DNA from 3 places in the Paenibacillus sp. FSL H7-0323 genome. Region 3 is predicted to be linked to each of the others. Evidence: riboswitches for the same ligand, from Rfam matches in the RefSeq annotation. Region 3 holds a riboswitch; each other region holds the start of a gene.
The links. A riboswitch is a leader RNA that binds a small molecule or an ion and turns the genes downstream of it on or off. The one in region 3 is predicted to bind cobalamin.

Region 1 (3,281 bases), 380 kb from region 3:
CATATGACGCACGATAGCCAGCGCCTTGGCATGAACTTCCATATCCTCGCCATGGTGTTTACCGTACATAGCTTTCATACATTCCGCCATACCGATGAAGCCAAGAGACAGACTGCCATGCTTCAGCAGATCGCCTACAGTGTCATCGGGTGCAAGATGTTCGCCGCCTTCCCAAACGCCTTCTCGCATCATGAAATCGGAAGCTTTAGCTTTTTGTGCGGTTTGGATGTGGAAGCGATGGAGAAGTCCTTCCAGCGCAATATCCATATAATGATTTAGATCTTCATAGAAGCCAGCTTCGTCTGCGACGGTACGTCTGCCTGTTACTGTGCCGTGTGCCAGACCTAGCCGAACCAGATTTAGTGTATTAAAGGAAAGGTTGCCCTTCCCAGAGCAATGATTACGCCCAAAACGGTCACCGAGCACTCGGGTTCGGCAGCCCATTGTAGCGAACTCCGTATCAGGATCACTTGGATCATAATACTGCAAGTTGAGCGGAGCGTCCAGATTAGCGAAGTTTGGATATAGTCTGCGCGCAGAACATTCAGCTGCTTTTAGGAACAGTTCATAGTTAGGATCGCCTTGCTGTTGATTGATTCCTTGCTTGCATTTGAAGATTTGAATCGGGAACACTGGTGTTTCTCCGCTGCCAAGTCCGTTCATAGTTGCGGTTAGCAGAGAACTGATCACAAGCTGACCTTCTGGTGAAGTACAAGTACCGTAGTTGATGCTGGTAAACGGTATTTGTCCACCGGATCGGCTGGACATGGTATTCAGATTATGTACCATACTTTCAGCCGCTTGCAGGGTTTCGATTTCGGTTTCCTTTAGTGCAAAACGGAACGCTCTTGGATATGACTCCGCCAGATCGGTCCGGCTCATCGTAATCTCGCCCAAAGATTCGTCAGCTTGTCCTTCTTCAAAATAATCCAGACCCTTGCGGAACAGCTTGGCGAAGGATTTGGTTACATAAGGTGCCAGATCGTAATCGAGTTTATTGGCGGATACACCACCATATTGAGCATTTTGCTGGGATTGGAAAATAATCGCTACCAGAGACATAGCTGTCATTATTGAGTTCGGAGGACGAACGCTGCCGTTGCCGGTATTGAAACCTTCACGGAGAAGTTTATCAAACGGGATAAAAATACAGTTCGTCGTTCCAATCGCGTATTGATCCAGATCATGCACATAGACGACATTGTCATCAATAGCCTGCACTAGCTGTGGCGGCATCGTAAAATTGCGGGCGTACCATTTTGAATATTCACTGCCGAACTTGCTCATTTTACCGGAGAAACTCTCTCCATTCAAATTGGCATTCTCGCGCAATAGGTCCATATCCCGACTGTCGATAATATCCCGGCCTAAATCAATGAGCTCTTCTAAAAGAACTTCCCGTGCATTTTCTACTCCATTAAATTGTCTCTCCAACAACGTCATTGTACAGCTCTCCTCTCAGTATAAAAGAAAAACATCTATCATCAAATCCATATATCCATAAGAAGTTGGACTGCTATAAGCAGTCGTATATTTGTTCAGATTACATAAAAAAAGCATCCCCTACCCGAGGATGGCAGAAAATGCCCGATGCGTTATGTAAATATCCACACGGATATTTGCAGAGGTCTCTACGTAGATGACCGCATGCGGACACCATCCCTGTTCCTCGCAGGCATCAATAGTTGGTGTCGTCGAAACAGGTAGGTCTCCTGGCTTCCGTGGGATCTCTCGGCGCCTTCCCAAGGGTGTTCCTAACCCTCAGTGGCATTTGCCGGGAGATGTGGATTCTCAAGCTTCCCAGAAGCTTAAGAAGGCCATCCGGTTACAGTGGCGGGACCGCAGCGGATTCTCACCGCGCTTCCCTATTAAGCTCTAAATCCGGTTAAGGATCAAAGCGCCTGTCTCCACTATATTTTGTTGTCGTTAGATAAAAATAACCCAAGATGTTGTGTTTGTAAACAGTTTTTTAGAAAACCCGCGCGGGGAGCGGGTTCTTTAAAAGTACTCCACAAATGATCCACAGGCTGTCCATAAGTAATCCACAATTGATCCACAGGGAGATGCGAAATGATTCATAAATTGTCCGAAAAGATGCCACAAAGAGTCCATAAATATAGTGCAGATGACCCTAGAATTTGCTCATGAGAAAATACCCTTAGCCCAAAGTCATATTTTGGAGTAATCAGAAGAAATAGAAGAGATAAGGGAGGATAATCTTGCTTAGTTTGTGACAGAGCGGTGGAATTGTTACAATGGAAGGAGACAGCTACTATAAAATTTCGAGGAGGTATTCTCATGCCTATTGCTGAAGTTACAGTTATTCCAATTGGAACAGGCAGTACCAGTCTTAGCAGCTATGTTGCGGATATGCAGCGGGTGCTGAAGACAGTAGAAGGGATTACTTATGAACTTACGTCCATGGGGACGATCATCGAAGGGCCTCTGCAACGCATTTTTGCCGCGGTAGAAGCTTTGCATGAGTCTCCTTTTTCCGCAGGTGCAGAACGTGTCTCTACCTCACTTAAAATAGACGACCGCCGCGATAAACCCTCTACTAGCCGTGGAAAGTTAGAGTCTGTGGAGCGTAAGCTACAGGTGGATTAGCAGTTTAGGAGGGCGGAAAACAGGGAGCAATAGGCTTGCGTTTCTGGCTGAAAGTTGTATAATATTTTTTGTTTGACAGAAAAACAGCGTTAAGCTGGTGTAGCTCAGGGGTAGAGCAACGCACTCGTAATGCGTAGGCCGGGGGTTCAATTCCCTTCACCAGCATCCTTACAAAGTCGATAGTGGCGCGTGTTCCCGGGTTTTTGGAACTGCGCCTTTTTTTTGTACAAGCATCAACTTCTAACATTCTTCTAACCTTTAGTCGATTAAAGTGGGTGTCTCGTCAATTTTCTCCACTTCTTTTCGGGTTCCTAGAATAGAATCTCCGATACATCGGGGCACCGCTTCCTGCAGATTGGGGAGAACATGTGAATAAGTATCCAGAGTGATATTTATTGATGAATGGCCTAATCTTTCCTGAAGTCGAATATGATGGACAGCCCCTGCTGTTCCCTGTTCTTCTGGAGAAACGTATCAAGGAAGATAAGACATGGCGCGAAATCGGTAATGAAAACGGTATGACTAGTGGTCACTGTCGAGCAGATGGAAGGCGTGTCGCAAGCTGACAGCAATCAGAATGAAGGATGTGGCGGAGGTGCAGCATAAGCTGCTTTTCTCTTGCGGGGGCAGATCGGTTAGATGGTAATTACTATAAAAATAAAAAAGACACCACA
Region 2 (3,281 bases), 170 kb from region 3:
CTACTTGAGCCTTATATGGAATCAAGACTAGCTGCGGCGTCCAGATCTGCGGATATTCTGAGCTTTGTGCTCCATTGGGGGCGGTTCCTGCCAGTGGCGTTAGAGCAGTCTTTTGCTCAAAATGCTGTGAAGGATTATTTGCTAGAAAAGCTCCAGCTGGAGCATGATCCAGTGGCTTCTGTGGCGGAAATTCATGAAATTGTAGATAAGGCAGAAAAAGATCGCCGCAAAGGAACAGGAGTTGCTCCTAAGGCACTCTCCCTAATGCAGGATCTTGCTGCTTCAGCAGATAGATTCTTACTGAACCGCTTATCGCTTTCTGATATGACGCAGGAGGAGCTTCTGGAGGTAGTTTTTTTACGGTATGGTAATGTTGTCGATTGGCAGCCGCCACTGGATAGGATTAGCAAGCAGAAAGAGAATGCGCTGCGTGCCGCTTACCGCTGGTTTGGTGAAGAGAAGCCGAATGAGGAGATTTTTACAGGATTGTCTCCGCAGGAACTAGACGATGTGCAGCTACTGGGTCGTCGTTTGCTAAAAGAGGCGCGTGTTCTGGAACCCTTTGAACGGCTTCCGCTAGCCTTTTACTATACAACTCAGCGTGAAGGGGGTCCGCTGGATTACGATGCGCTTCTGGAGCTGTTAAAGCGTAAAGCCGGTTCCGACAAAGAAATCATCTATCGGTTTTTTGCTTGGTCGCAAGGCAATCCTTTATTTACGGTTTCGAATAAAAAGCTGCAACCGGGTTACCGTAAGGCGATTCTGAAGTATTTCCTGAGCAGTGATCGTGAAGCGTTCAAGAATCGGGAATTCCGAAAGAACTATGTCGCGGCAGCTCGGCCTGCTCTGCAAAATGTGTACAATGAAGCCCGCTCCCAACTGGCTTCCCCGCTGGCGCGCTGGATCAGCCGCAGCCGATTTCGACTCTTAATCTCCGGCTCCATTACGGGTATTCTGGTGATTATTGCAATTATCGTATTCAGTATGCTGCGTCCGGATGATACGAAGACGGCTCTGCCGGGGACAAGCCCTGAGCCGACCCCTGTTCAGAGTGCAGGCAATATGCTGCCTCCAGCTTCAGTATACTTGAAGGATCAGAGCGTCGAAGGAGATAAGGGGAGCAGCATATTGGTGTTCACCTTCGCAAGTGCAGATGACTGTGTGCAGTTTCAACCGACTGAGATTAGTTTAATGTCTTCGTCTACAGAGATAGATAAAAGCTTTAAGGTCGCTGCTACAAATGGGACTTGTCCAGTGCCGTCAACGGATGGGACGGATGAGGGAAACGCTGCTGACGAGTCAGATGCCGCTGGCACTACTGGAGGAACAGCAGAAGGTGCAGATGCTACTAATGCTGTAGCTGATGCATCTCCGTCTCCTACGCCTTCCTCTAATACTGAGGACAGCACTGGGTTGCCTTCCGCAACAGCTGTGACTGAAGGTGAACAACCTTCCTATCAGGTTGAGGTTACATTGGAGCCTGGAGCGACAATTCTAGAGAAAAGTATGATCAAAGCCGGAAGATTTACATTGATCGTAGATCCCGACCCTAATATTCCACCAGCTTCTGATTCAAGTGCTGAACCCTCCCCGACTGCAAGTCCGGATGGAACAGTCGAATAACAAGCTTTCTGAACAGCAATAACTACCGGAAGGTGGCGTATTGCTGTTCATTTTTTTGCTGCCCATACTAAGCTTTTCTATAGACATGCTATGTATTAATAGATATGATTATGGATGTCAAAATAAGATACTACATACTGGAAAAGGTGCAGACTCTATCAATCTAGTCGTCTGCTTAAAAGGGAAGTCCGGTGCAAGAGTCCGGCGCGGTCCCGCCACTGTATGTGCGGAGCGTTTCTTCTATAAGCCACTGCCCCGAAGGTAGGGTGGGAAGGTGAAGAACAGCGATGAAGCATTAGCCAGGAGACCTGCCTTTTTCGTGAGCGTTTCTATTCTTCGTGGGGTAAGAATGTGGAACATATACAGATGGACTGTTGGCAGGAAGCAAGCGCCGCAGCCTCAATTTGTAATCTTCCCTGACCGCCCTCCAAAGGGGCGGTCTTTATGTTATGCGTCTTATTCCCGGCAGTACCCATTCTTATACAGAAAGAGGTTAAACAATGAAGAAAATCATGTCTTCCAAGTTTGTAGCACTTGGGCTGGCCTTATTCATGGTCATTTCAATTCTAGGAACATCTCTTGCTCCGGCGGGACAAATATTTGCAGAAGCGAGCGCTGGCGCCGGTCTGGAGGCAACTGCTGCGGAGCGGATTAATGTTGCGGATGCGACTTATGCGGCTGCAGAATATCTCTTGAAAGGTGGCGTGCAATCGGATTGGCAAGCCATTGGATTAGCGCAAGCAGGGTACAAGCTGCCGGCTAGTTACCTTTCAGAGCTTGAGAAAAAAGTAAAGGATGCAGCTGGCGATTTCACCAATGTAACCGATTATGCTCGAATCGTGCTCGCAGTGAGAGCGATTGGTGCAGATCCTACTAGCTTTGCTGGTAACGGAACGACTCCTGGCTATAATCTGATTGAGAAAATTTATAATAATAGCAAGCTCAGTGAACAGACGCTTAATAATCCGGTATATGCTTTACTTGCGCTGGATTCTGGTAAATATAATATCCCAAGTGACGCGAAATGGACGGCGGATAAGCTCCTTACGGAGATTCTCTCCAAACAGAATCCGGATGGGGGCTTTGCACTAACCTCAGGTGCAAGTGAGCCTGATATGACAGCGATAACCTTGACGGCTCTGGCGGCACATAAAAATAATCCCGAAGCCTACTTAGCAGGGCTACAAGCCGTAGCTTGGTTATCTACAGCTCAAGATAGCCATGGGGGTTACGGTGACAGTGCTGAAAGTAGCGCACAAGCAATCCTTGGACTCACCTCCTTCGGAGTTGATCCTAGTGGATTAGAATACACCAAAAACAAAGTGGATCTAATGGAGAACCTGCTTAGCTATCGTCTAGCTGATGGTAGCTTCACCCATAGCCGTGGTGGAAGCAGTAATATTCTGGCGACAGAGCAAGGTCTTCAGGCGCTGGTTGCCTATAATTTGCTATATAAAGGAAGCAACAGTAAGCTATACGATTTTTCCAAATCCTCCATTCAGAGCTCACTCATCTACGCTCCAGTAACGATTGAGGGACCACAGGCCACGTTGGCACAAGGGTACGCCTATGCTGGCAACGCACTTGGAGCGTTAGAGAAGCTGGCGCTTCAAACGAACTTGCCGATCACAAATCCTTCGGGCAGTTATGTGACTGGC
Region 3 (3,281 bases):
AAAGAGACGGTTGCTATGATTGATCAGACGATCATAGGACACAAGTGCATACGTACCTTGGTCCGTTGCCATATTGTCTACTTTGCCTGTGAGGATATGCTTAAATCCACCCTCAGGTGCAGCAAAGCTAAGTAATGCATCAATAAGCGAATTTCCACTTTTAACAAATCTAGCGTCAGTGTGCGGATCTACGCCTACACCAGTTAAGGCTACAATTACCTGCGAGATACTCTCGCTGCTAGTGCTTCCCCAGCTTGTAAATCCGCCTTGATTGTTTTGGTTATCGGACAGCCATTGGATGGCCCGATCCACGGCAGCTTTTACATCATCACGGGTTGCATAATAAGGTGCAAGAGCTTGCATCGCCATCGCAGTCATATCGACATCGGCTTTGGTTACGCCTAATGCCCAGCCACCAGCTTCTGCTGTACCTTTTTTAACCTCTTTATCTAAAATGTACTGAACTAGTTTTTCTCTTGTGGTCTGTTCTGTAACTCCATCAACTACAGGAATCTCATAGTTATGGCTATCTAGCGCAATCAGAGCAAAAATCGGACCATTATTGCCTTGCTTTTGGATATATTGATAATCAGCGAGTGCTTTTCTCAGATCATATCCCGCAACATTTGTGATATCTTTTCCGATAGAGGTAAGTCCTAATATTGCTCTGGAATTCTCTGTGCTTTTATTGGCGTCGAGTTTTCCATCCTCTTTAATGATTGATGCTATTTTCGTTGCTACATTGTTGTAATAAAGATCGTAATAACCGTTAGGTACTGTATAGTTCGCCCGGGCCAGAGAAAGGATCGACCATTCTCCGCTGCCTGTTCCAAACGTTGGATTCTTTACAGTATTTAAAATATAAGCAAGGTTTTTATCTAACTGTTGTTTGACGGCAACTGAAGTTTCCAGTTTGTAAGTAACCTGATAAGTTACATTTGTTTTGTTTCCAGCTCCGTCAAGAGCCGTTACAGTAATTGCATTACTGCCTGAATTCAGAGTAGCTTTATACTCCCCATTTGCAGGTGATAAAGTAACTCCATTCAGCTTCACTTCTGGAGTAATGTCACTATATACATTGTCTGTGACAGCTACTTTGAAGCTTATTTCTTTATTGGATACTTCCTGTTTATCTTGTATGCCACTTACTGTAATAACAGGGGGTTCTATGTCTAATGCATTATTAAGACCGACAAGCGCATGATCTACACTTATTTGAGAGCTTGCCATGTTTTCGAGCACGGAATAGGCTTCATAAACTGCCGATTGCACTACTGGTCTGTCCAAAATAGTTTCTTTATTAGGGGCACTGTTAATCTCGGCGATTTCCGCAGTTAAAGCATCCTTATTGGCAAGTTGAACTGGGATTTCCCCCCAGCCGCCAAGATCAGAACCATAGCCATAAGTGGTGAACTGAGTTCGAATGATGTCACCGTCTTGAGGCTTATAATCGGTCATCCCAAACGGAGGAAACACATTATTTACTGCATACATCCAACCCGACATGGAGGTGTAGTCAAACTGACTTAACCACTCGGGGTCTGCTTTAGTGCTGACTGTATTCCCATCGGCTGAAATCATATCTAAAATATATTGTGGAATATTGACTTCGCTTCTGCCACTATCTTTAACTTCTGATAAATAAAAACCACTATCTATATTTCCTAAATATCTATAATTCCCATCACCTAGCGCACGTGTTATTAAAGATGCGCCATTATCGCCTTCATAAATCGGAACTTTAATAGGTTCCTTAATATACCCTTGGCCTAAGGTGAATTTCTCTACGGATACAGATACATACCCTTTAAGGGTAGAGCTTGCTCCATCTGCTTGAGCCGGGATTACACTTGTAGAGAATGTCGTAATAAATACAGCTACAATAAGTAACCACGCTAAAAACTTATTTTTCTTCATTTTTCCATAACCCTTCCCTTCATACCTATGATAAAAAACAGAATAAACTTTCTCATAACCACAAAAAAACCACTCAACATAAACGTCAAGAGGTTAAGATAGTGAACCACAGTAATAGCTGGCAAACACTATTCAAGCACCTCTCTATCGATCGTAGAGTTTGATGGTGTAACAGAAAAAGGCAGATATTCTGGCTCAAGTATCATCACCCTTGCTGCCTTCCCAGTTTCCCAGTGGCATTTTGCAAGGACTCCTCTTTCACAGCGGCGGGACCGCGCGGGATTCACACCCGCTTTCCATTTAACCAATCTATGATTGTACTTCCGCAACATTCATAGTTGGCACCTATTTCTAATTTTAAATTTTCATGCTTCATCATATCTAATATATATGCTTTTGTCATGTTATATTTCTTTTTTGTATAACGGGCAGCTAGAGATAATCCTATTGAATAACCAATTTCTACGAGTAGGGTTATTCAAATAATTTCTTTATCCAACTGTGGGGTAAATTAATTTAAATCACTAATTCTTATATGAATTTACCACAAATTAGTAAGGTACTCGCTAAGTGTATTCTATGTTAGGGTATATCAAGAAAGCGTTTACAAAAATAACACTGGAGGTGTTTGCGTTCATTTAACCACCAAGTACAGCGTCAAAGCCAGGTCCAAGCATCCTAAATTTATCTCACAAAGGAGAATTCAATGACTACGCGAATCCAGAAATCCTTCTTATCATTGACACTTGTCACCGCTCTTCTGCTCTCTCTGTTCTCATCCATGGCCGCAGCTGCAACTAAGGACGAGCAACAAGCTAAGGCAGCGCCAAAGAGTAAGATCCAATCCTATGTAGACGAAATGCAGCCCGGATGGAACCTCGGCAATACTTTAGATGCTACAGGTGAGGATGAAACCTCCTGGGGCAATCCACGTGTGACCCAAGAACTTATTAAAAAGATCGCCGCTCAAGGCTATAAAAGCATTCGGATTCCTGTGACCTGGGATACTCACATGGGTGCGGCACCAGACTATACCCTAGAAAAGGCCTACCTCGACCGTGTGGAAGAAGTTGTCGGCTGGGCACTGGACGCCAAGCTTTATGTCATGATTAATGTCCATCATGATTCCTGGCTATGGGTAAGCCATATGGAAGAAAAACACGATGAAACGCTGGCACGTTATAATGCAGCCTGGACTCAAATTGCCGATCGCTTCAAGGACAAATCCGATAAGCTGATGTTCGAGAGCATAAATGAGCCTCGGTTCACCGATGGTGGAAGCACAGACGAAGCAAAAATGGAGCAAATGCTTACTGAACTTAATAACTCTTTCTATCAAATCGTGCGGAAATCCGGTGGGAAAA

Region 1: it holds a riboswitch for cobalamin, as region 3 does, so the genes downstream of both, MHH89_RS24445 (anaerobic ribonucleoside triphosphate reductase) here and MHH89_RS26010 (S-layer homology domain-containing protein) in region 3, are expected to answer to the same signal.
Region 2: it holds a riboswitch for cobalamin, as region 3 does, so the genes downstream of both, MHH89_RS26680 (DUF4430 domain-containing protein) here and MHH89_RS26010 (S-layer homology domain-containing protein) in region 3, are expected to answer to the same signal.

The regions. Positions count from the first base shown of each region.
Region 1 covers NZ_JBBODB010000001.1:5,431,582-5,434,862, forward strand. Annotated here, with positions in the region: gene MHH89_RS24445 (anaerobic ribonucleoside triphosphate reductase) at 1-1,443, opposite strand, end outside; cobalamin riboswitch at 1,686-1,920, opposite strand; gene MHH89_RS24450 (MTH1187 family thiamine-binding protein) at 2,299-2,607, shown strand; tRNA gene MHH89_RS24455 (tRNA-Thr) at 2,701-2,772, shown strand; gene MHH89_RS24460 (hypothetical protein) at 3,006-3,173, shown strand.
Region 2 covers NZ_JBBODB010000001.1:5,977,771-5,981,051, forward strand. Annotated here, with positions in the region: gene MHH89_RS26675 (GAP1-N2 domain-containing protein) at 1-1,623, shown strand, start outside; cobalamin riboswitch at 1,751-1,953, shown strand; gene MHH89_RS26680 (DUF4430 domain-containing protein) at 2,124-3,281, shown strand, end outside.
Region 3 covers NZ_JBBODB010000001.1:5,808,009-5,811,289, reverse strand. Annotated here, with positions in the region: gene MHH89_RS26010 (S-layer homology domain-containing protein) at 1-1,917, opposite strand, end outside; cobalamin riboswitch at 2,081-2,281, opposite strand; gene MHH89_RS26005 (cellulase family glycosylhydrolase) at 2,624-3,281, shown strand, end outside.